2 regions of the Bradyrhizobium sp. WBOS07 genome follow, and region 1 is predicted to be linked to the other one. Evidence: riboswitches for the same ligand, from Rfam matches in the RefSeq annotation. Region 1 holds a riboswitch; the other holds the start of a gene.
What was found. A riboswitch is a leader RNA that binds a small molecule or an ion and turns the genes downstream of it on or off. The one in region 1 is predicted to bind S-adenosylmethionine.
Positions count from the first base shown of each region.

Region 2: linked by a shared signal. The riboswitch ahead of DCM79_RS02980 (O-succinylhomoserine sulfhydrylase) and the one ahead of DCM79_RS21880 (homoserine O-acetyltransferase) in region 1 are both predicted to bind S-adenosylmethionine.

Region 1 covers NZ_CP029008.1:4,580,947-4,595,231, reverse strand. Annotated here, with positions in the region: gene clpB (ATP-dependent chaperone ClpB) at 30-2,669, opposite strand; gene DCM79_RS21900 (MOSC domain-containing protein) at 2,908-3,696, shown strand; gene DCM79_RS21895 (TIGR02594 family protein) at 3,827-4,576, opposite strand; gene DCM79_RS21890 (alpha/beta fold hydrolase) at 4,792-5,655, shown strand; gene metW (methionine biosynthesis protein MetW) at 5,778-6,440, opposite strand; gene DCM79_RS21880 (homoserine O-acetyltransferase) at 6,443-7,648, opposite strand; SAM riboswitch at 7,739-7,818, opposite strand; gene DCM79_RS21875 (chorismate mutase) at 7,977-8,825, shown strand; gene DCM79_RS21870 (histidinol-phosphate transaminase) at 8,862-9,959, shown strand; gene DCM79_RS21865 (prephenate/arogenate dehydrogenase family protein) at 9,956-10,891, shown strand; gene DCM79_RS21860 (DUF2125 domain-containing protein) at 11,016-12,200, opposite strand; gene DCM79_RS21855 (gamma-glutamylcyclotransferase) at 12,311-12,919, shown strand; gene DCM79_RS21850 (1-acyl-sn-glycerol-3-phosphate acyltransferase) at 12,916-13,686, opposite strand; gene DCM79_RS21845 (YdcF family protein) at 13,734-14,285, opposite strand, start outside.
Region 2 covers NZ_CP029008.1:619,061-633,345, forward strand. Annotated here, with positions in the region: gene DCM79_RS02935 (methylated-DNA--[protein]-cysteine S-methyltransferase) at 1-61, shown strand, start outside; gene DCM79_RS02940 (helix-turn-helix transcriptional regulator) at 72-911, shown strand; gene DCM79_RS02945 (VOC family protein) at 968-1,327, shown strand; gene DCM79_RS02950 (SRPBCC family protein) at 1,475-1,876, shown strand; gene DCM79_RS02955 (hypothetical protein) at 1,989-2,468, shown strand; gene DCM79_RS02960 (MATE family efflux transporter) at 2,465-3,901, opposite strand; gene DCM79_RS02965 (hypothetical protein) at 4,096-5,148, opposite strand; gene DCM79_RS02970 (PAS domain S-box protein) at 5,253-5,669, opposite strand; gene DCM79_RS02975 (2'-deoxycytidine 5'-triphosphate deaminase) at 5,774-6,910, opposite strand; SAM riboswitch at 6,991-7,070, shown strand; gene DCM79_RS02980 (O-succinylhomoserine sulfhydrylase) at 7,146-8,333, shown strand; gene DCM79_RS02985 (SGNH/GDSL hydrolase family protein) at 8,449-9,441, opposite strand; gene DCM79_RS02990 (SGNH/GDSL hydrolase family protein) at 9,454-10,236, opposite strand; gene DCM79_RS02995 (OpgC domain-containing protein) at 10,236-11,486, opposite strand; gene apaG (Co2+/Mg2+ efflux protein ApaG) at 11,689-12,081, shown strand; gene DCM79_RS03005 (hypothetical protein) at 13,155-14,045, opposite strand; gene DCM79_RS03010 (aldo/keto reductase) at 14,095-14,285, opposite strand, start outside.

The sequences.
Region 1 (14,285 bases):
GGCATCTGGTTGCTTTCGAACGCCAACCCTCAGTTCAGCTTGCGCTTCGCCACCGGCGCCTCGAACTGCGTAATCTCCGCGGTCTGCGGCGCCTTGCCGTTGAAGGTCAGCACGTTGCCTTCGGACGAGATCGCGACACTGTCGCCGTCCCTGACGTCGCCGGCCAGGATCATCTCGGCGAGCGGGTCCTGCAGGTGGCGCTGGATCACGCGCTTCAGCGGACGTGCGCCGTAGGCGGGATCCCAGCCCTTGGCGGCGAGCCAGTCGCGGCCGGCCGCGTCGAGCGTCAGCGTGATCTTGCGATCGGTCAGCAGCTTCTGCAACCGTGCGAACTGGATCTCGACGATCCGGCCCATCTCGCTGCGCTGCAGGCGGTGGAACAGGATGATCTCGTCGACGCGGTTGAGGAATTCGGGGCGGAAATGTCCGCGCACCATTCCCATCACCTGATCGCGCACGGCCGAGGTATCCTCGCCCTCCGGCTGGTTCACCAGGAATTCCGAACCGAGGTTCGAGGTCATGATGATCAGCGTGTTGCGGAAGTCGACGGTACGGCCCTGGCCGTCGGTCAGGCGGCCGTCGTCGAGCACCTGCAACAGGACGTTGAAGACATCGGGATGCGCCTTCTCGATCTCGTCGAACAGCACCACCTGGTAGGGCCGGCGCCGCACCGCTTCGGTGAGCGCGCCGCCCTCGTCATAGCCGACATAGCCCGGAGGCGCGCCGATCAATCGCGAGACCGAGTGCTTCTCCATGTACTCGGACATGTCGAGGCGGACCATCGCGGTTTCGTCGTTGAACAGGTATTCCGCCAAGGCTTTCGTCAGCTCGGTCTTGCCGACGCCGGTCGGGCCTAAGAACATGAACGAGCCGGTGGGGCGGTTCGGGTCCTGCAAGCCTGCGCGCGAGCGGCGGACGGCGGTTGCGACCGCACGCACGGCCTCGGCCTGGCCGACGACGCGTTGCCCCAATTGCTCCTCCATCTTGAGGAGCTTCTCCTTCTCGCCTTCCAGCATCTTGTCGACGGGCACGCCGGTCCAGCGCGAGACCACCTGCGCGATGTGGTTGGCGGTGACCGCCTCCTCCACCATCTCGCCGGAATTCTCCTTGGCCTCGATATCGGCAAGCTGCTTCTCCAGTTGCGGAATGCTGCCATAGGCCAGCTCGCCCGCCTTCTGGAATTCGCCGCGCCGCTGCGCGTTGGCGAGTTCGACGCGCAGACCGTCGAGCTCGGCCTTCAGCTTCTGGGCGTCGGAGAGCTTGTTCTTCTCCGCGCTCCAGCGCGACGTCAGCGCAGCCGATTTCTCCTCGAGCTCGGCCAGGTCCTTCTCCAGCGTCTGGAGCCTCGACTTGGAGCCGGGATCGGTTTCCTTCTTCAGCGCTTCCTGCTCGATCTTGAGCCGGATGATCTCGCGGTCGAGCGAATCCAGCTCTTCCGGCTTGGAATCGACCTGCATCTTCAGCCGGGCCGCGGCCTCGTCCATGAGGTCGATCGCCTTGTCGGGCAGGAAGCGATCGGTGATGTAGCGGTTGGACAGGGTCGTCGCCGCCACCAGCGCGGAATCGGTGATCCGCACGCCGTGGTGCTGCTCGTACTTGTCCTTCAACCCGCGAAGGATCGAGATCGTGTCCTCGACCGAGGGCTCGCTGACGAAGATCGGCTGGAAGCGCCGCGCCAGCGCCGCGTCCTTCTCGACGTGCTTCTGATACTCGTCGAGCGTGGTCGCGCCGATGCAGTGCAGCTCGCCGCGCGCAAGCGCCGGCTTGAGCAGGTTGGAGGCGTCCATCGCGCCGTCACCCTTGCCGGCGCCGATCAGCGTGTGCATCTCGTCGATGAACAGGATGAAGGTGCCCTCGCTCCCGGTCACCTCCTGGAGCACGGCCTTCAGCCGCTCCTCGAACTCGCCGCGATATTTCGCACCGGCGATCAGCGCGCCCAAGTCGAGCGACAGCAGCTTCTTGTCCTTCAGGCTCTCGGGCACGTCGCCGTTGACGATGCGCAGCGCGAGGCCTTCGGCGATGGCGGTCTTGCCGACGCCGGGCTCACCGATCAGGACGGGATTGTTCTTGGTCCGTCGCGACAGCACCTGGATGGTGCGGCGGATCTCCTCGTCGCGGCCGATGACCGGATCGAGCTTGCCGTCGCGCGCCGCCTGGGTCAGGTCGCGGGCATATTTCTTGAGCGCATCATAGGCGTTCTCGGCAGTCGCGGAGTCCGCGGTGCGGCCCTTGCGCAGCGCCTCGATCGCCGCGTTGAGGTTCTGCGGGGTGACGCCGCCCTTGTTCAGGATCGTGCCGGCTTCGCTGGACTTCTCCAGCGTGAGGCCGAGCAGCAGCCGCTCGACGGTGACGAAGCTGTCGCCGGCCTTCTCGCCGGCCTTCTCCGCGGCGTCGAAGGTGCGGGCGAGTTCGGGTGCGAGGTAAATCTGGCCGGCGCCGCCGCCGGAGACCTTCGGCACCTTGCCGAGGGCGTCCTCGGTCGCCTTCAGGATTGCACGGGAATTGCCGCCGGCGCGGTCGATCAGGCCGGAAGCCAGCCCCTCATTGTCGTCCAGCAGGACCTTCAGCATGTGCAGGGTCGAAAACTGCTGATGCCCCTCGCGCATCGCAAGCGACTGCGCGGACTGGATGAAGCCCCTGGAGCGTTCGGTATATTTCTCGATATTCATCTGTTCTGTCCCTCGGCCTGCCCTTGGGGCCCTCTCAGGCACCCCAATACGGCATCTTCATTGGGTTACGGCTGACCGCATTGAGGATTCTCAAGCGGGAACGGTGGTCTTTTGCCGACTTGGCGCCGACCTGAGGCAGATGTGGGAAGCGGTCCGGCGGAACGAAAGAGGCGCGTTCACAATTTCGTGCGCTTCTCGGCTGCTTGGCGCGGGCCGGCCGAATCCTCTAAGTAGCGGCATGACAGCCAGCCAGACCGCCGAGATCACCGGCCTCTACCGCTACCCGGTCAAGGGCCTGACGCCGGAGCCGCTGCGCCGCGTCCCCTTGCGACCGGGCCAGACCCTGCCCGCCGACCGCCGCTACGCCATCGAGAACGGTCCGAGCGGTTTCGATCCTGAAGCGCCCGAATGGAAGCCGAAGATCCAGTTCCTGATGCTGGCACGCAATGAGCGGCTGGCCGAGCTCGACAGCCATTTCGACGACGCCAGCAATGTCCTGACCATCCGCAGGGGCGGTCAGGTCGTCGCCAGCGGGGACCTGGAGACCGCGGCCGGGCGGGCGGCCATCGAGCGCTACGTCGCGGAAAACTTTCAGCCGGAACTCAAGGGCCCGCCGAAGCTGCTGTCCGGCCGCGACCACAGCTTCTCCGACGTCGCCCGCAAGGTGGTCTCCATCATCAATCTCGGCAGTGTCCGCGCCATCGAGACCATGCTGGGCGGCGCCGCGGTGCATCCGCTGCGCTTCCGCGCCAATCTCTACGTGAAGGGCTGGCCGGCCTGGTCGGAGCTCGATCTCGTCGGCCAGACGCTTGCGATCGGACAGGCGCGGCTGAAGGTGGTCAAGCGCATCGTCCGCTGCCCCGCCACCAATGTGGACCCGGTGACGGCCAAGCGCGATCTCGAGATCCCGCCGACGCTCTCGCGCCATCTCGGCCACATGGACTGCGGCATCTATGCCGAGGTGATCGAAGGCGGCGAGATCGGCGTGGGCGATGCGGTTGCGGTGGAAGAGCCGAAGCTGCTGTGAGCTTCGTAGGGTGGGTTAGCCGTAGGCGTAACCCACCACTGTCTGTCACCGCAGAAACAGAAGCGGCGGGTTACGCCAGCGGACCGCGCTTCGCGCGGACCGCCAGCTAACCCACCCTACGCTCGTCACCTCAATTCGGCATCACATACGCATAGATCTTCCCGCGCGAGACCGGCGCCTCGCGAACGCGGTTGCCGTTGTTGCCGGAGATCATGATCGGATTGCCCTGCGCATCGATGCCGGTGACGATGCCGACATGGCCGCCGCGGCGACCGCGCGACATCACCGCGATGGCGCCGACCTGCGGACCGGAGACGCGCGTGCCGTAATGGGCGAAGGAGTTCGCCATGTCCGAGCCGGTGCCGCGATGACCGGTCTTCTCCAGCACCATGTTCATGAAGCGCGCGCACCAAAGGCTGCCGCGCCCGGTCGGATTGCCGCCGACGTAACGGCGCGCTTCCGACACCAGGGAGCCGCCGCCGAAGCCACCACTGCTCGTGGCCTCACTCGCCATGCCGCCGCTCGCGCTCAGCGCCGCTCGACGGCTTGCGCGCGTGACCATTCGACCGCCGCCGGTGATGATCGTTCCACCATTGCCGCTCATGGCGACGCCGGGGCTATTGGTGTTCGGATCATAGCTGGCAAAAGTGTTGCCGAATCCGCTCGCCTGCAACTGCGCCGCGCTGCGCTCGAAGCGCGAGCTGCGTGCATGATGCCGGAAATGATGATGTCTGGCGTGGTGCACGTGAGCGTGCCGCTCTGCGCTATGACGATGATGCGGCCGCGCTGAGGCCGGAGAAACGAACGCGGCAACCGCCGCAAGGAAAATCGCCAGCGCAACAACACAACGCGACAGGCGAGACGCAAACAACTCAAACATTCTTCATCCTTCGTTGACACCCCACTTCCCGCCGGCCCGTGCAAGAGCCGACATCCGTCCGGCCGTTAAGCCGCCCGATGTGGCGAGAAAAAGACGCGGGTAGCCCGCGTATAGCTGCGATGATTTTGTGCCGACACTGGTCGATGCTGCCGCATTGCGGACAACAGCATTAACTGCGATCCTGCAAAGACGGCTTGAACAGAGGGAAACGGTTAATGCCCCACGCCAAGACCAGGGACGACATCCGCATCTATTTCGAAGAGGCGGGCCAGGGAACGCCGATCATTTTTCTGCACGAGTTCGCGGCCGACTACACCAATTGGGAGCCGCAGATGCGCTACTTCTCGCGCGGCCACCGCTGCATCACCTATTCGGCACGCGGCTACACGCCGTCTGACGTGCCCGAGGGCGAGGTCTACAGCTACACGCATTTCTACGGCGATGCGCTCGCGGTGCTCGATCATCTCGGAATCGAGCGCGCGCATCTCGTCGGCCTATCGATGGGCGCCTACTCGTCGCTCCAAATCGGATTGAACGCGCCGCAGCGCGCGCTGTCGATGACGCTGGCCGGCGTCGGCTCGGGTTCGGAGCTGGAGAATTTGGCGGCCTGGCGCCAGCAGTGCCGCGCCAATGCCGAGCAGTTCGAGACGCTGGGCTCCGCCGAGGTCGCCAAAGTCACGCGCGAGGCACCGAGCCGGATTCCCTTCCTGGTGAAGGATCCGCGCGGCCACGCCGATTTCTATGCCGCGCTGGCACGTCACGACGCCAAGGGTTCGGCGCGCACGATGCGCGGCTTCCAGGGCGGCCGTCCCTCGATCTACACGATGACGGATGCGATCAGGAAGGCGACGACGCCGGCACTGATCATCTGCGGCGACGAGGACGATCCGTGCGTTGGCCCGAGCCTGTTCCTGAAGAAGCACCTTCCCGCAGCGGGGCTGGCGATGTTTCCGAAGTCAGGCCACGTGCTCAATCTCGAAGAGCCCGCGCTGTTCAATGAAAGCGTCGAGCGGTTCGTGACGCTGGTGGAAGCGGGGCGCTGGCCGGCGCGGGATCCGCGCTCGCTGGCGGCGCATTAAGGCGACGGCGCAGCAAAACGCTCCGTCTCGTAGCTCGGATGGAGCGCAAGCGTAATCCGGGATTCTCGAGGGCGGCGCGACCAGCCCCGGATTGCGCTCCGCTCCATCCGGGCTACGGGAAACTATTTCCCCGCCCCCCGGCTCAGCAGAAACACGGCCTGCTCGCCGAACATGTTCCACACCCACCAGGGCAGGTTCAGCGGCACCGGCCGGCCGTAGAGATCGAGCGCAACCGAGCGCTCCATCTTGACGTTGATCTCGTCGCAGAGCTGCACGAAGTCCTTGATGGTGCAGAAATGGATGTTGGCGGTGTCGTACCAGGTCGCCGGCAGGTTCTCGGTGCGCGGCATGTGGCCGCCGACCAGGAGCTGGAGCCGCATCTTCCAGAAGCCGAAATTCGGGAACGAGACGATGGCTCTTCGGCCGATGCGCAGCAAATTCTCCAGCACCACCCGCGGCTGCCGCGTCGCCTGCAGCGTCTGCGACAGGATCACGTAGTCGAAGGCGTCGTCGGGATAATTGACGAGGTCGGTGTCGGCATCGCCCTGCACCACCGCAAGACCCTTGGCGACGCAGCGGTTGACGCCCTCGCGCGACAGCTCGATGCCGCGGCCGTCGATGCCGCGCGTCTCCAGCAGCTGCAACAAATCGCCCTCGCCGCAGCCGACATCGAGCACCTTCGAGCCCGGCTTGACCATCTCGGCGACCAGGAGGTGATCGGCGCGAAACTGGCCGGACTGCCCCGCCGCAAGGCCGCCGAGCGGCAGCACTTCCTGTACAGACATCGCTAGCCGTCCTTCTTGCCGGTGAGCCCGCGCGCCTTGCCGGCCGATTGCAGGAAGGCGCGGGAGATGTCGAAGAATTCGGGCACGTCGAGCAGGAAGGCGTCGTGTCCGCGATCGGTCTCGATCTCCGCGAACGACACCCGCGCGCTCGATGCGTTCAGAGCATGCACCAGCGCGCGCGATTCCGAGGTCGGAAACAGCCAGTCGCTGGTGAAGGAGACGACGCAGAAGCGGGTCTTGATGTCAGCGAACGCTTTCGCCAGCACGCCGCCATGGTCGGCAGCGATGTCGAAATAGTCCATCGCGCGCGTCAGATAGAGATAGGAATTGGCGTCGAAGCGCTCGACGAAGGAGGACCCCTGGTAGCGCAGATAGGATTCGACCTGGAAGTCGGCGTCGAACGAGAAAGTCGGCAGCTCGCGGTCCTGCATGCGACGGCCGAACTTGCGATGCAAGGCCGCGTCCGAGAGATAGGTGATGTGCGCCGCCATGCGCGCCACCGCGAGCCCGCGATGCGGGTGGATGCCGTGATCGGCATAGCCGCCGCCGTGCCAATCGGGATCGGCCATCACGGCCTGGCGGCCGAGCTCGTGGAAGGCGATGTTCTGCGCTGAGTGCCGCGTCGCGCAGGCGATCGCCAGCGCGGAGAACACGCGGGCAGGATAGGCCGCGGTCCATTGCAGCACCTGCATGCCGCCCATCGAGCCGCCGACGACCGCGAACAGCGTGTCGATGCCGAGCCGGTCGATCAGCATGGCCTGCGCGCGCACCATGTCGGGGATGGTGATGACAGGGAAATCCAGGCCCCAGACCTTGCCGGTGGCGGGATTGATCGACGCCGGCCCGGTCGAGCCCATGCAGCCGCCGATCACGTTGGAGCAGATGATGAAGTAGTGCTTGGGGTCGATGGGCCGACCGGGGCCAACCAGCGTCTCCCACCAGCCCGGCTTGCCGGTGACGGGATGGACGTTGGCGACATGCTGATCGCCGGTCAGGGCATGGCAGATCAGGACCGCGTTGGAGCGATCGGCGTTGAGCTCGCCATAGGTCTGGTAGGCGATCTGGAACGGGCTGAGATCGACGCCGCAATCGAGCCGCAGCGGCTGCTCGGCGCCGAAATGCGCGACCTGCGAGCTCGGATGATCCACCTCATGCGACCGCTCGTCGGCGCTGATCGCAGGACTCGGTATCGACTTGACGCCACCCATCTGACCATCGACCTCGTTTGCGATCAAACGCTGATCGCCACTTGCATCAGGCCATGAAAAACCCGGCCTGAACGATAGGTTCGGCCGGGATCGGAAGCGTCCCCGGCCTGTTTAGCGAGTTTTTTAACGTGGCTGCAAGCCGGCCGGCTCAAATGACCACGGAACGGGCAAAAGCTACCGTCTTGGGCGGTTTTCGTCAAGTCGCGGCCCGGATCGGCTCAATTCGCCTCTGCCGCCTCGCCCGGAAAGGACGTCATTTCTCTTTGCTTTCGCCGCCCCGACTGCCTAATCAGGACATTCCCCATTCGAAAACGATCGACAGCCAGACATGTCCCAACGTCCGCCCGCGCCGCCATCGCTGCAGGAACTGCGCAAGGAGATCGACGCGATCGACGAGGGCATGCATCGCCTGCTTATGCAGCGCGGCGACATCATCGACCGGCTGATCCAGGTGAAGCAGACCCAGGAGGTGGGCTCGGCGTTCCGTCCGGCGCGCGAGGCCTCGATGATGCGCGAGCTCGTGCAGCGTCATCGCGGCATCCTGCCGCTCGACACGGTCGAGAGCATCTGGCGCGTCATCATCTCGACCTTCACCTATGTGCAGGCGCCGTTCTCCGTGCATGCCGACATCTCGGCCAGCGAGGCGGCGATGCGCGATTCCGTGCGCTTCAATTTCGGCTTCACCGTGCCCTACGTCGCGCATTTCAGCGCGCAGGCCGCGGTCGAGGCGGTGGCGAAATCCAAGGGCGATTTGGCCATGGTCTCGGCCACGTCCAGCCGCACGCCGTGGTGGCTGGAGCTGGAAGCGGACGGCGCGCCGAAGATCATCGCGCGGATGCCCTTCATCGAACGCGCCGACCATCCCGCCGCATTGCCGGTCTTCGCGATCTCGCGCGTCGCCGACAGCGCTTTGGTGACCGAGGTCGAGACCTTCAGCGTCCGCGTCTCCGGCTGGAACGCCGAGGTCGCGCGCGCGCTGTCGCCGTTGGCCGAGATCGTGGCGGTCCCCGATACCGCCTTCGACGGCGCGGCGCTGCTGGTCTCGGTCACGAGCGCGACCAGCATCGACAAAATCAGGGCTGCCCTGATCGAGGCGGGGGCCTCCGTGCGCTCCGTGGCCCTCGTCGGCAGCCACGCAACGCGCTATACGGTGCCCCCGACCGGGGCGAAATCGTAAACCGCGCGCCACGCCCTGCCATTTTCGGAGTTCAAGATGTCCCGCCCCGTGCCGAATCCCGGCATTCTCGATATTGCGCCCTATACGCCCGGCAAGAGCCCGGTCGCCGAACCGGGCCGCAAGGTGTTCAAGCTGTCCGCCAACGAGACGCCGTTCGGGCCCTCGCCCAAGGCGATCGAGGCGTTCAAGCGCGTGGCGGACCACCTGGAAGACTACCCGGAAGGCACCTCGCGCGTGCTGCGCGAGGCGATCGGCCGCTCCTTCGGGCTCGACCCCAACCGCATCATCTGCGGCGCCGGCTCGGACGAGATCCTCAATCTGCTTGCCCACACCTATCTGAGCCACGGCGACGAGGCGATCTCCACCACGCACGGCTTCCTGGTCTACCCGATCGCGACCATGGCGGTCGGCGCCAAGAACGTGATCGCGCAGGAGAAGGATCTCACCTGCGACGTCGACGCCATCCTCAAGGCGGTGACGCCGAAGACCAAGCTGGTCTGGCTCGCCAACCCCAACAACCCGACCGGCACTTACATCCCGTTCGACGAAGTCAAGCGGCTGCGCGCCGGCCTGCCTTCGCACGTGCTGCTGGTGCTGGATGCCGCCTATTGCGACTACGTCTCGCGCAACGACTACGAGATGGGGATCGAGCTCGTCGCCACCACCGAGAACACGGTGGTGACCCACACCTTCTCCAAGATCCACGGCCTCGCTGCGCTCCGCATCGGCTGGATGTTCGGCCCCGAGCACATCATCGACGCCGTCAACCGCATCCGCGGTCCCTTCAACGTTTCGACGCCGGCGATGTATGCCGCGGTCGCCGCGATCGAGGACACCGCGCATCAGGCGATGTCGAAGCAGTTCACCGAGACCTGGCGCAACTGGCTGACCGAGGAGATCGGCAGGCTCGGATTGAAGGTGACGCCGAGCGTCGCCAATTTCGTGCTGATCCATTTCCCGACCGACAAGGGCAGGACCGCCGACGACGCCGACGCCTTCCTCACCAGGCGCGGCCTCGTGCTGCGCGGCCTGAAGAACTACGGCCTGCCGCATTCGCTGCGCATGACCATCGGCACCGAGGAGGCCAACCGCCTCGTGGTCGACGGCTTGCGCGACTTCATGGCCGGCAAATGAGCGAGCAGGCGCATTTCCAGCGCATCGCGCTGATCGGCTTCGGCCTGATCGGCGGCTCGATCGCGCGCGCTGCGAAGCTCCAGGGCCTGGCCGGCGAGATCGTCACCACCGCGCGTTCGGAGAAGACGCGCGCGCGTGTGATGGAGCTTGGTATCGTCGACAAGGTGGTGGCGACCAATGCGGAAGCGGTAAAGGATGCCGATCTCGTCATCCTCTGCATTCCCGTCGGCGCCTGCGGGCCGGTGGCGCAGGAGATTGCCGCGCATCTGAAGCCCGGCGCTGTTGTCTCCGACGTCGGCTCGGTGAAGGGCGCGATCGTCAGGGACATGGCGCCACATCTGCCGAAGACCGTTCATTTCGTGCCGGCGCACCCGGTGGCGGGCACCGAGCATTCGGGGCCGGATTCAGGTTTCGCCGAGCTCTTCATCAACCGCTGGTGCATCCTGACCCCGCCCGAAGGCGTCGATGCCGCGGCGACCGACCGCCTGCGCGCGTTCTGGGCGGCGATGGGCGCCAAGGTCGAGGTGATGACGCCGGATCATCACGATCTCGTGCTCGCCATCACCAGCCATTTGCCGCATCTGATCGCCTACACCATCGTCGGCACCGCCGACGAGCTGGCACAGGTGACGGAGTCGGAGGTCATCAAGTTCTCCGCCGGTGGCTTCCGCGATTTCACCCGCATCGCGGCCTCCGACCCGACGATGTGGCGCGACGTCTTCCTCGCCAACAAGGAGGCCGTGCTGGAGATGCTCGGCACCTTCACCGAGGATCTCGCCAAGCTCACGCGCGCGATCCGTCGCGGCGACGGCGAGGCGCTGTTTGATCACTTCACCCGCACCCGCGCCATCCGCCGCGGCATCGTCGAGATCGGCCAGGATTCGGCTGCGCCGGATTTCGGCCGGCCGCTTGCGGCGCTGAAGAAGCCGTAGCTTAGGCCGTCATTCCGGGGCGCCCGAAGGGCGAGCCCGGAATCCATCGGCCACAGCGCACGCGGTGAAATGGATTCCGGGTTCGATGCTGCGCATCGCCCCGGAATGACGAGACTGAAAATTATCAATACAGCGGCGGGATCTGGCCGACCTTGACCGGGCCGAGCAGCACGGCGCCGTCGACGAATTTCAGCGGGAAGCTGCGCGCCTTCTTGCCTTCGAGCGTGCTCTCGGTACCGATCGAGTTGATGCCGGCGGCGACACCGGCATTGGCGTTCTGCTTGATGACCTTGCCGAGGCCCGGAACGGCGCGATCGAGCGCGCCGAACAGATTGGTGAGGTCCTGCGACTTCACGCCGGGCGCGACGCGGTCGAGCGTTGCCTGCGGCACGCCCTCCTCCAGCATCTTCTCGATGCCGAGCGCGGGGATCACGCGTTCGAGGCCCGTCACCGTCATCTGCAATTCGCCGTCGAGCCGGCCGTTGGCCGAAAGGCCGAGCGTGCCGGCCGCAACCGCGATCATCTCGCCCTGCTGGATCCGCGACTGCACGATCTCGATGTGACCGCCGGCCGCCTGCATCTCGCGAAAACGCTGCGGCCACGGCTTTGGCGTGAGATCGGAGAGGCCGGTGACCCTGGCGCGCGTGTCCGCCTCGAACGGCTCGGCGAGCAGGGGATGAACGCCCTGAATGCTGCCCTGCGCGACGTGAAGCACGGTTTCGAGCACGGGATGATCGGCCGGCGAGCCGTCGGCAAGGCGGCCGTGCAGCTCGACCTGCTTGGCGCGCGCGAGCGGCACCTGCACGCTGCCGTCGAGGCGGTTGAGCGAGGGATCGTCGAACACGATGGAGGCGCGGTCCGGCACCGAGGGCAGGCCGACCACGCTGCTGCGGCCCTTGCTCCAGTTCACCACGAAGGTGTTTTGCGTGACGCCGTCGGTCAGCGTCGCGGGTGCGGAGAATTCGGCGATCACGAGCTTGGGATCGTAGACCTGGGCAACGACCAGGATGTTGTCGAGCTTGGCCGTGAACGGCGTCTTGCTTGCGTTCTGCGACACCAGGGACACGCTGGCGCCGGAGCACTGGATCTCGAAGCGGAACGGGAAGCCGGCGATCGAGCGCTTGGCGCAATCATAGATGCGGCCGGACTTGGCCTCCTGCGCCCGCCAGGCGTCTGCAGCCGTTTCGGCCCGCGAAGCCGCATAGAACCAGAAGCAGCTCCACGCGACGGCGAGGATCACGACGAGAATGGGTGCGACGAAAAGGCCCCAACGGGAGCGGCGGCCTGCGGCAACGGTCATATTGGACATGCGGCGACCCTTTGATCCCAGATTCAGGCAAATGTAAGCGTGGTGCGGCTGCGGCGAAAGGCGGAGAATTCGCTTCGCTTCGGCACATGGTTCTGGTAGCCGTGCCCGAAATGTCGGAAATCACCCTCCCCTCCGTCACCACCGCCAAAGGCGACCTCTGGGTGTTCGGCTACGGTTCGCTGATGTGGCGGCCGGGCTTCGACTTCGAGGAGCGCGTCCCGGCGCGGCTGGTCGGCGAGCATCGCGCGCTCTGCGTCTATTCCTTCGTGCATCGCGGCACGCCGGAGAAGCCGGGCCTGGTGCTCGGGCTCGATCGCGGCGGCGCCTGCCGCGGCATCGCCTTCCGCGTCGCTGAAAAGAACCGCACCGAGGTCGTCGCTTACTTGCGCGCGCGCGAGCAGGTCACCTCGGTCTATCGCGAGGTGATGCGTTCGGTGTGGCTGGAGAACGACGCGCGCCAGCGCGTCTCCGCGCTCACCTATGTCGTCGACCGCGGCCATGCGCAATATGCCGGCCGTCTCTCGCTCGCCGAGCAGCACCGCCATGTCCTTCAGGGCCATGGCCAGTCGGGTGTCAACCGCGACTATGTCACCGCGACGGTGAAGGCGATCGAAGCCGAAGGCTTTCGCGACGCGCAGCTGCACCAGCTTGCATTGATGCTGCATGGCGACGCGCATTCCCTGCACGCGGCTCAAAACGAAGACCGCGAAAGCCGCTAGCCCGTCGGCGCGTAGCTCGGCGCCGAGCCGATCAATTGCTCCTGCTCCTTGCGGCCAGCTTCGACGAGGCGGCCGGTCGCATCCTCGATGGCCGTCTGCACGCGGGAGAGAAATTCGTCCTTCGGCAGGCCCGGCGGCAACGGATCGAGGAACTCCACCACGAGCGTGCCGGGATAGCGCATGAAGGTGCGGCGGGGCCAGAACAAGCCGGAATTGAGCGCGACCGGCAGGCACGGCACGCCGCAGGACGAATAGATCTGCGCAAAGCCGGTCTTGTAATCCGGCGGCGCGCCGGGCGCGCGGCGCGTGCCTTCCGGAAAGATCACGAGTTGCCGGCCGCTGCGCACCGCCTCGCGCGCCCGCCGGGTCATGTCCAGGAGCGCCTTCACGCCGGCATTGCGATCGATCGCGATCATGCCGGTCTTGACCAGGAACTGGCCGAACACTGGGATCTGCATCAGCTGACGCTTGAGGATGAAGATCGGGCGGTCGAAGAAGCCCGGCAGCACGAAGGTCTCCCAGAACGACTGGTGCTTCGCCACGATCACCAACGGCCCCTGCGGAATCTTCTCCGTCCCCCGGAATTCCACCTTGATGTTGCAGACCACCCGCATCAGGACCAGCGTCGCCTTCGCCCACCATTCGGCGACCGTCAGCATGGCGCGTGGCGGCAATGCGAAGGTCGGCAGCGCCACGATCGCGAGGCATACCAGCACGGCGTAGAACAGCACGTTGAACACGAGCGAGCGCAGGAAAATCAGGAACATCGACGGTCCATCAATTTGCCGGTCAATTGGCGTCTCAAATTGGCATGTCAATTGGCTTGGGCGGTGGCGGGCCGCTTTAGCTGCCGGCCTGCAGGCTGCTCCGATATCTCGGGCCAAAGGTCAATCCCGAAATCCTCCAGCCGCACCCTGACCTCGGCCGCGAGGTACTTGACATATTCCGACAGCAGCAGCCGCAAGGTGGACGGCGAGGTCCACCACGGCTCCTCGCGCCATTTTTCGCCGACCACCGCGAACGGGATCAGCGCCGTCTGCGGCATCGCGTGCGAGAATTCCACCAGCGCGCGCGGCATGTGGTAGTTCGACGTGACCACGATCAGCGACTTGAAGCGGCGCCCTTCGGCCCAGCGCCGCGCCTCCGCCGCGTTGCCGCGGGTCGAGAGCGCGGTGCGGTCGAGATCGACGCAACAGGTCATGAAGGACTGGTTCTCCGGCAACGTCCTGGAGATGTCGTTCGCCGTCGAGGTCGGGTGCACGCCGGAGATCAACAGTCGTCTGCCGTAACCGGCGGCGAGCAGCGCCATCGCATCCGAGACCCGCGAGGAGCCGCCGGTCAGGACCACGATGCCGTCAGCCTTCCG
Region 2 (14,285 bases), 2.8 Mb from region 1:
CGCCAGCAAGACGCTGTTCGAGGTGCTGCTGCCCGTTGCTCCGCCGAGGCCGTCCACCTAGATAAGGCGGCATGGACGCGACTACATTGCTGACGACACAATCGATCACGGTCTGCGAGTTTCGCTGCGATGCGGGACCGGACGATACACCGTTTGCCGAATGCCGCACCGGGCATTCCATCGCCTATGTCCGCTCGGGCAGCTTCGGCTGCAATTGTCGCGCCGGGTTCTTCGAGCTGGTGGCGGGCTCGATGCTGGTCGGCGCGCCCGGCGAGGAATACACCTGCACCCATGAGCATGTCAGCGGCGACGTCTGCCTGTCGTTCTTCCTCAGCGACGACATGGTCGATGGCCTCAATGGGCGGCGCGAGGTCTGGCAGATCGGCGCCACGCCGCCGCTGCCCGAATTGATGGTGCTGGGCGAGCTTGCCCAGACGGCGGCAGATGGCAACAGCGACATCGGCCTCGACGAGGTCGGCCAGATCCTGGCCGGCCGGTTCGTCGAAATCGTCTCGGGCAGGCCGCGCAAGCCGGCCACGCCCAATGCGCGCGACCGCCGCCGGGCAGTGGAGGCCGCGCTGTGGATCGACGACAATTCGCATCAAGAGATCGATCTCGAACAGGCCGCCAGGCAGGCGGGCCTCAGCCCGTTCCACTTCCTGCGGCTGTTCTCCAGCGTGCTCGGCGTCACCCCGCATCAATATCTGGTGCGCTCGCGGCTGCGGCACGCGGCACGGCTGCTCGCCGACGACGACATCGCGGTCACTGACGTCGCCTATGACGTCGGCTTCGGCGATCTCTCCAACTTCGTCCGCACCTTCCACCGCGCCGCCGGCGTATCGCCGACCAGGTTTCGCCAGGCCTCGAAGGGGATGCGCAAGATTCTCCAAGAGCAGCTTGCCCTCCATTGACTAGCTTCGTCTCCGGCGCGCGCCACTTTCGGCGCGCTTTGCACATGGAGACGAACATGTACGACCACATCGGACTTCGCGTTGCCGACCTCGACGCCGCGACGCGCTTCTACACCGCGGTGCTGGCGCCGCTCGGCTACGTGCTGTGCTCCAGCGGCGACGGCTATGCCGGCTTCGGGCCGAAGGACGCGCCGGCGCTGTGGCTGCACCTGAACAAGGGCCGCAAGGCTGACGGCGCGCACATCGCGTTTCGCGCCGGCAGCCATGACGCGGTCAAGGCGTTCCACAGCGAAGGGCTGAAGAGCGGCGGCCGCGACAATGGCGGCGCCGGACCGCGCAAGGATTACAGCCCGACCTATTACGCGGCCTTCCTGATCGATCCTGATGGCAACAATGTCGAGGCGGTTTGTAGCTAAGCGCTCCAACCGCCGGCTCCGTCATTGCGAGGAGCTCTTGCGACGAAGCAATCCAGACTGTCTCCGCGGAAACATCGCTGGATTGCTTCGCTGCGCTCGCAATGACGGCATGTGTGGCAACCTCCTGACAACATCAAGGGGAGCTTCATGGCCTCCATCCACAACGATATCCCCCTACCCGCCGCGGCGAACGACGTCTGGGACGCGGTGCGCGATTTCGGCGCGCTGCATGAACGGCTGGTGCCCGGCTTCGTCACCGCCTGCACGCTCGACGGCGATGCGCGCATCGTCACCTTCGCCAACGGTTCGGTGGCACGCGAGGTGCTGGTCGATTGCGACGATGCGCGCCGGCGTCTCGTCTACGCCATCAGCAACGAACGGCTGAAGCACTACAGCGCCGCGGTGCAGGTGATCGCCGACGGCGAGCGGAGATGTCGCCTGGTGTGGACCATCGACATGCTGCCGAACGAGCTTGCAGCTTACGTCCAGGAACAGACCAAAGACGCCGTCATCGCCCTGCACAAGGCGTTTCCGGCTGCCGCGGCCTGACCGCACTCTGTGAGTTTTCGCACAGAGCTCCGCCCTCGCCGGCCGTAACCATCGCGGCGTGCGTCCGGTTGGCTCCGCTGTCCCGGCGGGCTGCGCACGCGAGGAGCATGCCATGAGAGGTGCGGACAAGGTGATCTGCCAGGCGGCCGCCGTGCTGCTGCTGTTTTCCGCCGCAAGCACGCCGGCGAAGGCGCAGTTCGCCGGATTCGGCGGAGGCGGTGCCGGCGGCGAGGACATGATGACCCAGATGGCGCCGATGCTGGAGATGATGAAGGCGAAGATGGGCAAGCGCCGCTTCGCCATGATGATGCAGACCATGGGCCCGATGATGAGCCGCATGATGGAGAACGGCGGCGGCGGACTTGGTGGCATGATGGGCGGCGGCGGCTTCGGCGCGCCGAATTACGGCGGTTACGCGCCGGTGGGCGGAAGCGGCTATGTGCCGACCGGGCTCGGCGGCATGGGCGGCGGCGACATCATGGGCATGCTCGGCGGCGCCGGTGGCGGCGACATGATGGCGATGATCCCGCAATTGATGCGGCTCGCCAATACCGGCGGCGGCAGTGGCCATCGCCGCCATAAGCATCGCTAGTCGGACGCACCCGACAGCGCTGGCCTGATCGCAGGCTTGCTGCCGCGCGGTCCCCAGCGCGTCAGCACGACGCTGGAGGATGAGAGCAGGCCGAGCACGACCATCGAGCTCGCGGCCAGCCAGAAAAAGCTCTGCGCGGTGGCCTCATGGGTCGACAGCCACCAGCCGACGGCCGAGATGTAGACCAGCCGCGCCGTCTGCGCCAGCACCGGCCCGATCACCTTGGCCGCGCCCTGCGAGGAGAAGTACATCACCGTGGCGATGCCGAAAAAGGCGTAGAACGGTCCGACCGTCGAGAGATATTGATGGCTCGCCGCGCGCACTTCCGCGCTGTCGGTGAAGATGTCGATCCAGAGGTCGGGGAACATCGCAACGACGCAGGCCGGTGCGCCGACGGCGACGAAGGCAGCCGCACTGGCGATCCAGGCGATGCGCCGGGCGCGCGCGATGTTGCCTGCGCCGATCGCCATCCCGACCATCGGCACGCAGGCGATGCCGAACGAGAACGCGATCGAGGTCAGCAGGAATTCGAGCCGCGCACCGATGCCGTAGCCGGCGAGGATCGTGGTGCCGAACTGCGCCAGCATGTGCGTGAAGATCGAGATCGTCAGCACCGATTGCAGCGGCGAGAAGCAGGCGATGGCGCCGACCTTGAGGATGTCGAAAAACATCGCCCATTGGATGCGCAGGCCGCGCAGCTTCGGTGTGACGCGCGCGCGGCCGGAGAACAGGTACCAGCCCATGATGCAGATGTTCATGGAATAGGCGATCAGCGCACCGGCCGCGACGCCGTGCATGCCGAACTGCGGCACCGGCCCGAGCCCGAGGCCGAGCGTGCCGCCGAGCACGATCTGCCAGGCCGCGGAGTTGATGATCAGGAACGAGGGCAGCTTCATGTTGCCGGTGCCGCGCAGCACGCCGGCCATGGTGTTGAGCAGCCAGGGCAGCACGGCGCCGCCGAAAAACACCTGCGTGTAGGCGACCGCATGGGTCAGCACATCGCCGCGGCCGCCGAGCATCTCCAGCACTTTCGGGCCGAAGATCAGCATGCCCAGCATGAAGACGAGGCCGAAGCAGATGCCGATCAGCATCGCATGCGCGGCGAGCGTGCCGGCGCGCTCGCGATCGCCGGCACCGAGCGCGCGTGCGATGGCGGACGCCACCGCACCGCCCATGGCGCCGCCCGACATCGTCATGGTCAGGATGATGGCCGGGAACACCAGCGCCATCGCCGCCAGCGCCTCGACGCCGAGCCGGCCGATATAGGAGGTTTCCGCGATCACCGTGCAGGTGCCGGCCGACAGCGCGATCGCGTTGGGCCAGGCAAGGCCGAGCAGCGTGCGCAAGATCGGCCCGTCTACAAGCGCGCTTCGCACCGGCGGCGGCAGCGGACGCTCTTGCTCATCGACCGGGATCTCGGCGATGTCGGACATGTCCTCTCCGGGCTCGGGGCGCCCTTTGCGGCGCGGCAATGCTTGGGTATGGCAATCAATTTGTTCGCGCGGGGCGCGCCGGGCGGCTTGTTAGCACGGCCATGGCCGATTCCTCCTGCGCCGGATGCAGGCGTGCCCTGCGGCAGCGCATTTCGATGGATCGTTTTTCTCCCTCTCCCCGGCGGCAGCGTGGCCTACCCGATCGTCCAGACCAGCGGCGGGCGGCCGCCCGCGGCGGGGCGCAGATGGACGGCGATATGCCGCCCGCAGCCTGCGGCGAGGCCTTCGAACAGTCCCTCCAGCACTCTGGCGCAAGCGGGATGATAGTCGGCAATGTCGTCCATCAACTTCCAGCTCTGCTGGCGGATTTCGGAGCTGCCTTCAGACGTCGTACTCTCAGCCGCATCATCCTGCGCGGCAAGCAGCGCGTTCAGGAACGCGGCGAATTCACCTGCCCCGCCGCGGCTCATCGCCAGCGCGGCTGCGACGTCATCGAAATATTGCATCCCGATCAGCTTGCCCGTGAGGCGCAGCAGGTAGCCGGCATCTTCAGGACCGAACAGCTGCACCATGACAGGCGCCGCGGTGCGCACATATTCCATCGCGTAATTGCGATAGGCTTTTTCCAGACGCGGTTTTGGCCAGCTCGCCACGGGAAGCGCCGGCGCGGTCTTCGCATCGAACAGCGGCGCTTCGAGGTGGCGCGCGAACACCAGCCGCTGGTCCGGCTCGAGCGGATGATCGTATTGGTGATAGTAGCCTTCCAGCCCGTCCTGGCCGTCGACGCTCTGCTTGGTGCAGACGAAGCCGAGCCTGAGATCGCCGAGGGCTGCGCCATTGTTGGCGTGCCAGCCGCGCAGCATCGCGCGCGAGACCTCGCCCGGCACGCCGCAGATCGCGGTGCCCTTCCAGATCCAGCGCGGCGGCGGATAGCGGATCCAGGCCTTGGCGTCGCTCTCGTACATGTACTCGACATGCACGCCGCCGATCCAGTTGGAGAGATAGTGATATTGCGCGGCCGCCACCGCCGGCGGCAGATGATCGATCCCGAGCTTCTTCAGGCCCGGCAGGAAGCGCTCCTGCTGTTGGCGGCGAAACACGCGGAAAACGAACTCGGCAGCGTCGGCGGTGCCGCGCCGCGTCACGACGGTGAGGATGAGCCCGGTGAAAAAAGCGTGATAGAGGTCGGCGACCGCGCGCCAGCGCTTCCATTGGGCTTCCTGCGCGGCGTCTACAGCGGCGGCCATGTTCGCTCCCGATCGTTGTTTCGATCGAGTGTGTCACCGCACCCCGCGGCAGGCAACATCACGCCCGTGCAGAGCGCCCTGCGCGATTGCCCGTCAATTCCGCATCACGAAGTTTGCGGCGGCGCCTTGGCCGCGCGCTCACGCTCGACCCGTTCGGTGACATCGCGCGCCATCGCCACGGATCCGAGGACGTTGCCGGCGGAATCCCGCACCAGGGCGAACGTCATCTCGATGTGGAGCTTGCGTCCGCTCTTGTGCAGCGCGCGGGTCAGCGTCGGCTTGCCCGCAAGCTTCATGCTGCCGCTGGCGAGCGCGGCCTCGAAGCCCTTCCAGTGCGCGGCGCGCAAATGCTCGGGAATGATCAGGTCGAGATTCTGGCCGAGCGCTTCCGCAGCGGAGAAGCCGAACAGGGCCGCCGCGGCACCGTTCCAGCGCATGATCGTTCCCGAGCGATCCGAATAGATCAGCGCATCCGCGACGCCTTCGGCGATCCTTGCATCGAGTTCGGATGGATTGGTCATGTGGTCACCTCGTAGCCCGGATGAAGCGCAGCGTAGTCCGGGATCGTGCCACAAGTGCAACCGCCCCGGATTTCGCTTCGCTCCATCCGGGCTACAGGATCGGGCTACACCCGAAAATGCTTCGATAGTTTGAGGCCCTGGGCCTGGTAGTTGGAACCGATACGCTGGCCGTACATCGCATCAGGACGGGCCAGCATCTTCTCGTAGACGAGACGGCCGACGATCTGGCCGTGCTCGAGGATGAACGGCACTTCGCGCGAGCGCACCTCCAGCACGGCGCGCGCGCCCTGTCCGCCGGCGCCGGCATAGCCGAAGCCGGGATCGAAGAATCCGGCGTAATGCACCCGAAACTCGCCGACCAGGGGATCGAACGGCACCATCTCCGCGGCGTAGTCGGGCGGCACCTGCACGGCTTCCTTGGAGGCGAGGATGTAGAACTCGCCGGGATCGAGGATCAGGCTGCCGTCGGGACGGGCCGACATCGGCTCCCAGAAATCCTCCACCGCGTAGCCGGAGCGGCGATCGACGTCGACGACGCCGGTGTGGCGCTTGGCGCGATAACCGACGAAGCCGCCCGCTTTCTCGCCGGACAGGTCGACTGAGACGGCAACGCCGCCGGAGAGATCGGCATCGTCGACATCGACCAGACGCTCGGCGGCGTGCAAGCCGTCGAGCTCGTCGGCGTTGAGGATGGCATCACCGGTGCGAAAGCGCACCTGGCTGAGGCGCGAGCCCTCGCGCACCAGCACCGGGAACGTCTTCGGGCTGATCTCGGCATAGAGCGGACCGTGATAGCCGGCGCCGATCATGTCGAAGCGGCGGGTGCCGTCGGCAATCACGCGGGTGAAGACGTCGAGCCGGCCGGTGGAGCTCTTGGGATTCGCGGCGGCGACGATCTCCGGCGGCAGCGCGAGGCTTTCCAGCAGCGGCACGATGTAGACGCAGTTGGTCTCCAGCACCGCGCCGTCGGCGAGGCTGAACTCGTGCAGCTTCAACTCGTCGATGCGCTCGGCCACGGTGGCGCCGGGGCCCGGCAGGAAGCTGGCGCGGACGCGATAGGCGATGTCGCCGAGACGCAGATCGAGGCTGGCCGGCTGGATCTGGCTCTCGACGAAGTCGTAGGCGGGCCGGATGAGCCCCGCCTCCGCCATCGCCGCGATCATGCGGTCGGGCAGGATACCATTGGCGTCGGGCGCGACCGTGAACGTCAACCGGGGGTCCTCATCAGGGGTCAGATGCATCCGGACATGCCGGAAATACAGGTCTTTTACGGCTATCCGATGGACGCCTTGACGGAAAGGGCATTGCCGAATATGAGCATCACTTATCCCGTGGTGATTTGAGCCGGCCGGCTTGCAGCCACGTTAAATAAGTCGCTAAACAGGCCGGGGACCTCTGTGATCCCGGCCCGTGGAGATATCCAGGCCGGTTTTTTTGTGACCGCTTTCGACGAGGCGGTCATGTCGGAGGTACCCTATGTCGAAGTCGACCGCCAACTACCGCCCCGAAACCCGCCTGGTTCATTCCGGCACCCTGCGCTCGCAATATGGCGAGACCTCGGAGGCGCTGTTCCTGACCCAGGGCTATGTCTACGACAGCGCCGAGCAATGCGAGGCGCGGTTCAAGGGCGAGGACCCCGGCTTCATCTATTCGCGCTATTCCAATCCCACCATCGCGATGTTCGAGCGCCGCATGATCGAGCTCGAAGGCGCCGAGGCCGCCCGCTCGGCGGCAACAGGCATGGCCGCGGTGACGACCGCGATCCTGGCGCCGCTCAAGGCCGGCGATCACGTCGTTGCCTCCCGCGCGCTGTTCGGCTCGTGCCTCTACGTCGTGCAGGACCTGTTGCCGCGCTACGGCATCGAGACCACGCTGGTCGACGGGCTCGATCTCGACCAATGGCAGCGCGCGCTGCGGCCCAACACCAAGACGTTCTTCCTGGAGAGCCCGACCAACCCGACACTCGACGTGCTCGACATTCCCGGGATCGCCGAGATCGCGCACAAGGGCGGTGCGCGGCTCGTCGTCGACAACGTGTTCGCAACCCCGATCTGGCAGAGCCCGCTCGCGCTCGGGGCCGACGTCGTGGTCTATTCCGCGACCAAGCACATCGACGGCCAGGGCCGCTGCCTCGGCGGCATCATCCTGTCCTCGGAAGCCTTCATCGCCGAGCACATCCACAATTTCATGCGCCAGACCGGGCCGTCGATCTCGCCGTTCAACGCCTGGGTCCTGCTCAAGGGCTTGGAGACGCTGGGCGTGCGGGTGCGCGCGCAGACCGAGACCGCTTCGCGCATCGCCGAGGTGCTGGCGAGCCACCCGAAGATTTCGCGGCTGGTCTATCCCGGCCGCGCCGATCATCCGCAGGCCGCACTGGTGAAAAAGCAGATGCGCGGCGGCTCGACCCTGGTCGGCTTCGAGGTCAAGGGCGGCAAGGCAGCCGCGTTCCGCGTGCTCAACGCGCTGAAGCTTGCGAGGATCTCAAACAATCTCGGCGATGCCAAGAGCCTCGTCACGCATCCGGCGACCACGACGCATCAGCGCCTGAAGCCGGAAGACCGCGCCGCGCTCGGCATCGGCGAAGGCTTCATTCGCTTCTCGGCAGGGCTCGAGCATGCCGACGATCTGATCGAGGACCTGACCGCGGCGCTGGAGAAGGCGTGAAGCGAGGCGAGGTCTCGTAGGGTGGATTAGCCGAAGGCGTAATCCACCTCTTCTGCATCCGCGGAGACAGACAGTGGTGGGTTACGGCTTCGCCTAACCCACCCTACGCACCCTCTCACATCGGCCGGTACGTCCGCACGTCGGCCGGCACGTTCACCCCGAGCTTGATCTGGCCGACCGAGCGGATGATGTCGTCGCCGAGCAGCTGGGCGAAGCAGGCATAGCCCCAATCGTTCATGTGCAGGCCGTCGGCGATCACGAAGCCCTCAACCGGAATGGCCTGCTTCTCGTGCCAGTCACGCATCACCTCGAAGCGCGGGAAGATTCCGACGTGACGGAGCTCGGCGACCTTGCTGAGCAGCTTCACCATCTTGCCGGCGCTCTCGGCGCGCTGGTTGACGGCCGGCGAATATTGCGGATCGACCAGCACGATGTCGGCGCCGCCCGCGGCCTGGATACGGCTGATGCCGTCCTCCACCATCTTGGCGGTTTCGCCGGGATCGAGATTGCGCAGCACGGCGTTGGTGCCGACCTGCCAGATCACGAGATCCGGATGCATGTCGATCACCTGCGTCTGAAGGCGCTTCATCATCTCGGGCGCGTCCTCGCCGCCGACACCGGCATTGATGACGCTGATGTCGGCGGTCGGATAGTGCCGGCGCAGCTGAGCGGCGAGACGATTGGGGTAATTGAACTCCGGCGAGCTCGCGCCGAATCCTTGAGTCGAGGACGAGCCGAACGCGACGATGACGACGGGCAGCCCGGCGACGAGCTTGCCCGCGACGTGCGGCAGCGAGCCCATCGCCTTCGAACCGCCCTTCGGCGGCTGGCAGGGCACGCGGTTGAAGATGTCGCTGGCAGATTTGGCGGCCTGCTTCACCTTGTCGATGGCGCGCGCCGTGATGCCGCGCTGCTCGGGCGAGGTCGCGGCGACGGCGGTCTGGGAGGGCGAGGCGGGAGCGATTTCAGCCGACTGCGCGGGGGCGGGTGTCGCCTGGACGGCCGGCGTCTGGGCATGCGATTGCGGGGCCGGCAGCAGCGACAGCAGCACTGCGGCTGCAGGCGCGGCCAGCCATGCCGTCAGGCAAAAAGGGCGGAGAGAACTCATTAACGCTAGACCTCAATTTTGCTGCTGGGCCGGCTCCCCACGGGCTGCGTCGATCACGAACTGTGCCAACGCCCGGCCAAGGCAATCATGGACCTGTTTCGCCAGCTCGGGCCCGCGGGACGGGCTGAACAGGTCGAACTGACCCTGGTCATTCCACTGCCGCATGATCGCGAAGCGATCGAACAGCGGAATGTCGTGCTCCTGCGCCACCACCCGCATGTTGTCGAGGTAAGGCGGCGCCGAGATCATGGTCTCCGTACGCGGGCTGTATTGCAAGTTCATCAAGACGACGTCAGCCCCTGCATTTTGCAGCGCAACAACCCCCTCGGTCACCGCGCTACGAAATTCGTCGGGATCGATGGATCGGATAGCATCCACGGTCCCGGTCTGCCAGATCACCAAAGTAGGCGCTTTTGCTTCCATCAGCTTAACGAAGGTGGACGCGGTCTCCTCTGCCGTCTTCTTGCTCTGTATTTCTACGGAGACGTGCACCACCTCGGACGCGGGCAGCTTCTCCTTGAGGATCGCCTCCATTCGCGCCGGATAGGAGCTGCTCTCCGAGGATGGAATCGTGGTCGAGCGGCTGCCGATGACCAGGATGTCGAGCGGCTTGCCGGCCTTGAGCGCATCGGCGACCTTTGTCAGCCGGCTTTCGCTGGTGAGCAGATAGGACGGCAGATCACAGGCTGCGGGCGCATTATTGGTGGCGGCAGGCACAGCATCGCCCGCGCGCGCCAGGGGCGCGGCGAGGCTACCGCATAGCAGGATCAGGCTCAGGAGAACCTTCGCCTTCATCAGCCCCCTCCCGCCAGATCGGCGTTGCCGACGGCGTTCTTGGTCTTCGTACCGCTCTTGTCAGCCACGCGCTTGTACCACGAAATCACCCAGGCTACGCCCCACATGATCAGCACCCCGGAGAGACTAATTAGCGCATGCATGGCCGCGCCGCCGGAGACTTCGGCGAGGATAAAATGGCCAGCAAAGGCCAGGAAGACGCCGAGGCAGAAGATCTCGAGGGAATGCTGCCCGCATAGAATCAATGGTCGCAGCCAGCGCGATTTCAAGCCCGGCCAGTCCCGGGGCAGGAAGCGCACGGTGAGCGCCGCCAGCGCCAGGAAATGCGTGAAGCGCAGCACGTCCAGATCGGTCTTGTTGATTGGATACATCCATTGCTCGACCAGCTTCGGCATGAACTGGGAGAGCTGCGGCACGTACCAGGTCAGCGTCACGTAGAACGACGCGATGAGATAGGCGATCGCCAGCCACATCGTGACCCGTGACGACAGAATGCGCGACATGCGGCGCGCCCCTCCAAGCGCGCACCATGCACCGAACACGAACAGCAATTGCCAGGCGAAGGGGTTGAAGGCCCAGAAGCCGTTCGGATACGCCGACAGATACAGATCATACTCCCAGGTCACCGCGTAGAGCACGACCGAGAGGGCGAGCGTGACGTCGGGCCGCCATTTCATCGACCACAGGATCAAGGGCAGCGCCAGCATCAGCACGATATAGAGCGGCAGCACGTCCATGTTAACGGGACGGAAGCGGAGCAGCAGCGCCTGCACGATGGTGACGTCGGGCTGCTTGAGGAAATCCATGATCCCCATCTCTTCGGTGTAGAGCGGGTTCTCGAAGCTGGTCGCGACGTAGGAGATCTCGGCGAGGAAGATCGTGAACAGGAAGACGTGGGCGACGTAGATCTGCCAGACCCGGCGCAGGATGCGCGCGGTGGCGATGACGACGCCGCTCTCCAGCATCGCCCTGCCGTAGACGAAGGCGGCGGTGTAGCCGGAGATGAAGATGAAGATCTCGGTGGCGTCGCTGAAGCCGTAATTGCGGATCGTGAACCAGGTCAGCACACTGGGCGGCAGATGGTCGATGAAGATCAGCCACAGCGCGAGCCCGCGGAACAGGTCGAGCCGGAGCTCGCGTTCGCCGATGGCGGGCAGCGTGATGGCCGGCGCCCTCGCGCGCGGCTTCGCCCCCTCGGATGCGGCAGTTCCCGTGATCGTCGATCCCGTCACTTGGTCGGCAATGGTCATCGGGGCGCAAAAACCTTCCGCAAATCGCGGCGTGTCAAGGAGTGTACCGGTCCGGTCGTCGCCCCACAAAGCGGCCGGGTGCCATGGGGGTTTGCCGGTGCCTTCCCTGGGGTGTCATTCCCTTCGAATTCTGGCGGGACGATGTCGCCAAAGCCGTCCGCGGCGTTTGGTTCCGGAGCCGGATTTCGCTATGGTAGCAGCCATGTACCGCGCCGTGACCCGCCACATCGAAGTGACCGTCGAGCCGAACTTTGTTCCGGAGCAGTCGTCGGCCGATCGCTCCCGCTACTTCTGGTCCTACACCATCGTCATCACCAATTCGGGTGAGGAGACCGTGCAGCTCAAGACGCGGCACTGGATCATCACCGACGCCTCCGGCCGCCAGCAGGAGGTGAAGGGCGAGGGCGTGGTCGGCGAGCAGCCGATCCTGGCCCCCGGCGAGCGCTTCGAATACACCTCGGGGGTCCCGCTCTCGACCGCCTCCGGCTTCATGACCGGTCGCTACCAGATGGTCAGCGAAAGCGGCGAGCGCTTCGAGATCGACGTGCCGGCGTTCTCGCTGGACAGCCCGGACAGCAAGCGCGTGTTGAATTAGGAGCCCGCCGTGTCCCGGACAAGCCGCAACGCGCAAGCGTTGCGGCGCAGAGCCGGGACCCAGGCGACACGGCACGATGCGGCGCCATGGGCCCCGGCTCTGCAGCGCACCGCACCGGACGATGCTTCGCATCGCCGGGGACGCTGCGCTCGCAATGACGGAGTATGAGGCGAGAGCTGGTTCTCCAATGACGCTGTCATTCCCCGCGAAGGCGGGGAATCCAGTACGCCGCGGCTTCTCGGATTGATCTCTGGCGTCTCTGGAATACTGGATCGCCCGCTTTCGCGGGCGATGACAGCGCGTGTTTGGCGACGGGCATGCCTTTTCGGCCTCGCGGCGCAAATTCGCCCGAGCTTTGCTTGCGTCTCCACCCTCTAAATCCAAGAGGGCACAGGGAAGGCCGGGTGCTGACAACGCACCCGCGGTCCGCTGCGCAAAATGCACACGCAGAAGAACCGCACAGCAGCATACAGGTGGTGCCGATCACTCGGCCTTCCCTGCGCGATGGTCGGACGGCTTATGCCGTGCTCTCCCGGGAGCCGAACTTTCCTTCTGGCCTCCCTCGCCCCGCGAATTGGATGATGCAGTCCGCCCGGTTGGGCTCGCTCGCACCTCCGCGGAAGCTTGACCGTAGCAACGACGGCCAGGACCACACGGTTTTGCCGTACGCACGGCCCGCCATGTCGCCGCAGTATTTCCAACACTGTCGACGGAGCCGGAAACTTACAGACGAGACAAAGCCTAGCAGCGCCGTTCGTCGCACGCGGGGTTCAGGCTCACAGGGACTACCCGCCCTGCCCGTCCCATCTCGTGCCGACGCTGCCGCGTCCACCGCAAGCCCGGCTCGCGATCAAGACGACCTCGAGATCGCCCCTCCTGGTTGAGCCGGGATGGACGACACATACGTCATTTCCGAATTTCGGTAAAGTGGAATATTTTTGACGAGCGGGATTGACAGAGGGCGACACAGGCACGGTGCGTAGCCCTGATGGAGCGCAGCGCAATCCGGGACGGTGCGAGATGCCGGGCGGGCGGCCCCGGATTACGCTTTCGCTCCATCCGGGCTACAAAAGCTAGCTGCCCAGATCCCGCGGGCTGAACGGCAGGTCGAGCACCTTCCATTCCTCGTACAGATTGGCGGGCAGCATCTTGTAAGGTTGACAGTTCTGAAGCGCGCTCGTTGCGGACTTCACGAGAGCGACCCCTTTTGCCGAGGGCGGGGCTTCGAGCAGGATCGGCTCGCGCGCCAGCGTGCCGTCGGTCGCGAACACCGTGCGCAGCTTGATGTGAACGTTGTCGGTCGGCGCAAGCCCGGCCGGCAATTTGGCACAGCTGCGCAAATGGCTGCGAAGCGCGGCAATGACCTCGGCCGGAAGCTTCGCGGCGATCGAGTCCGTGGCGCCGCCGCCATCGTCCTTGGGGCCGTCTTTCGACAGCGGCAGCGGCAATTCAGGCGGCAGCCCCAGCATGACGCCGTACCTGACGGTGACGTCAGGCTGCGGCGCCTGATAGGCCGGCGGCGGCGCGGCCTGTGGCTGTGGCGGCGGCATTGGCTGGGCCTGCGGCTGCGCGTTGGCCTCGCGCGGCTTCGGCGAAGGCTGTTGCTGCGGTTGCTGCGGTTGCTGCTGCGCCGGCCGTTGCGGTTCGGGCGTCGGCGATGCGGCCGGCTGCGGGGGCGCAGGCTTCGACGCCTCGGGGGCCTTGTCGGTGACATCCAGCTTCGGCAGCTTCAGATCGGAAAGCGGCTCCGGGGTCTTCTGCTTGACCTCTTCCTTGACGTTCTCGTCCGCTCTGGCCTCCTCCTGCTTCACCTCCTCGGGCGTGACGATGTCCACCGTGACGGTTTCGGGCGGCGTCGCGCGGAACGGATGGACTTCGCTGATCAGAATGATCAGCGCCACCAGCGTCAGATGGGCGATCGCCGACGCAGCAACGTCCGTCCGTATGATTGTCCGCAGTTCCATCGCCAGATCTTGGATTGCCGCCCTGCTGTTAGCATACCGCGGTCTCCCCTCAATCCCATTTCGGGGCGAAGCCGAAGTCGGTCAGGCGGCCCTTCGGGCTGGCGAGCGCGGCGATCTGGCTCATCTCGTCGTCCGACAGTTCGAAATCGAAGATCTCGATGTTTTCGGACAGGCGCTCGATGCGCGAGGTGCGCGGGATCGCAGCGACATTCTGTTGCACCAGCCAGCGCAGGCAGACCT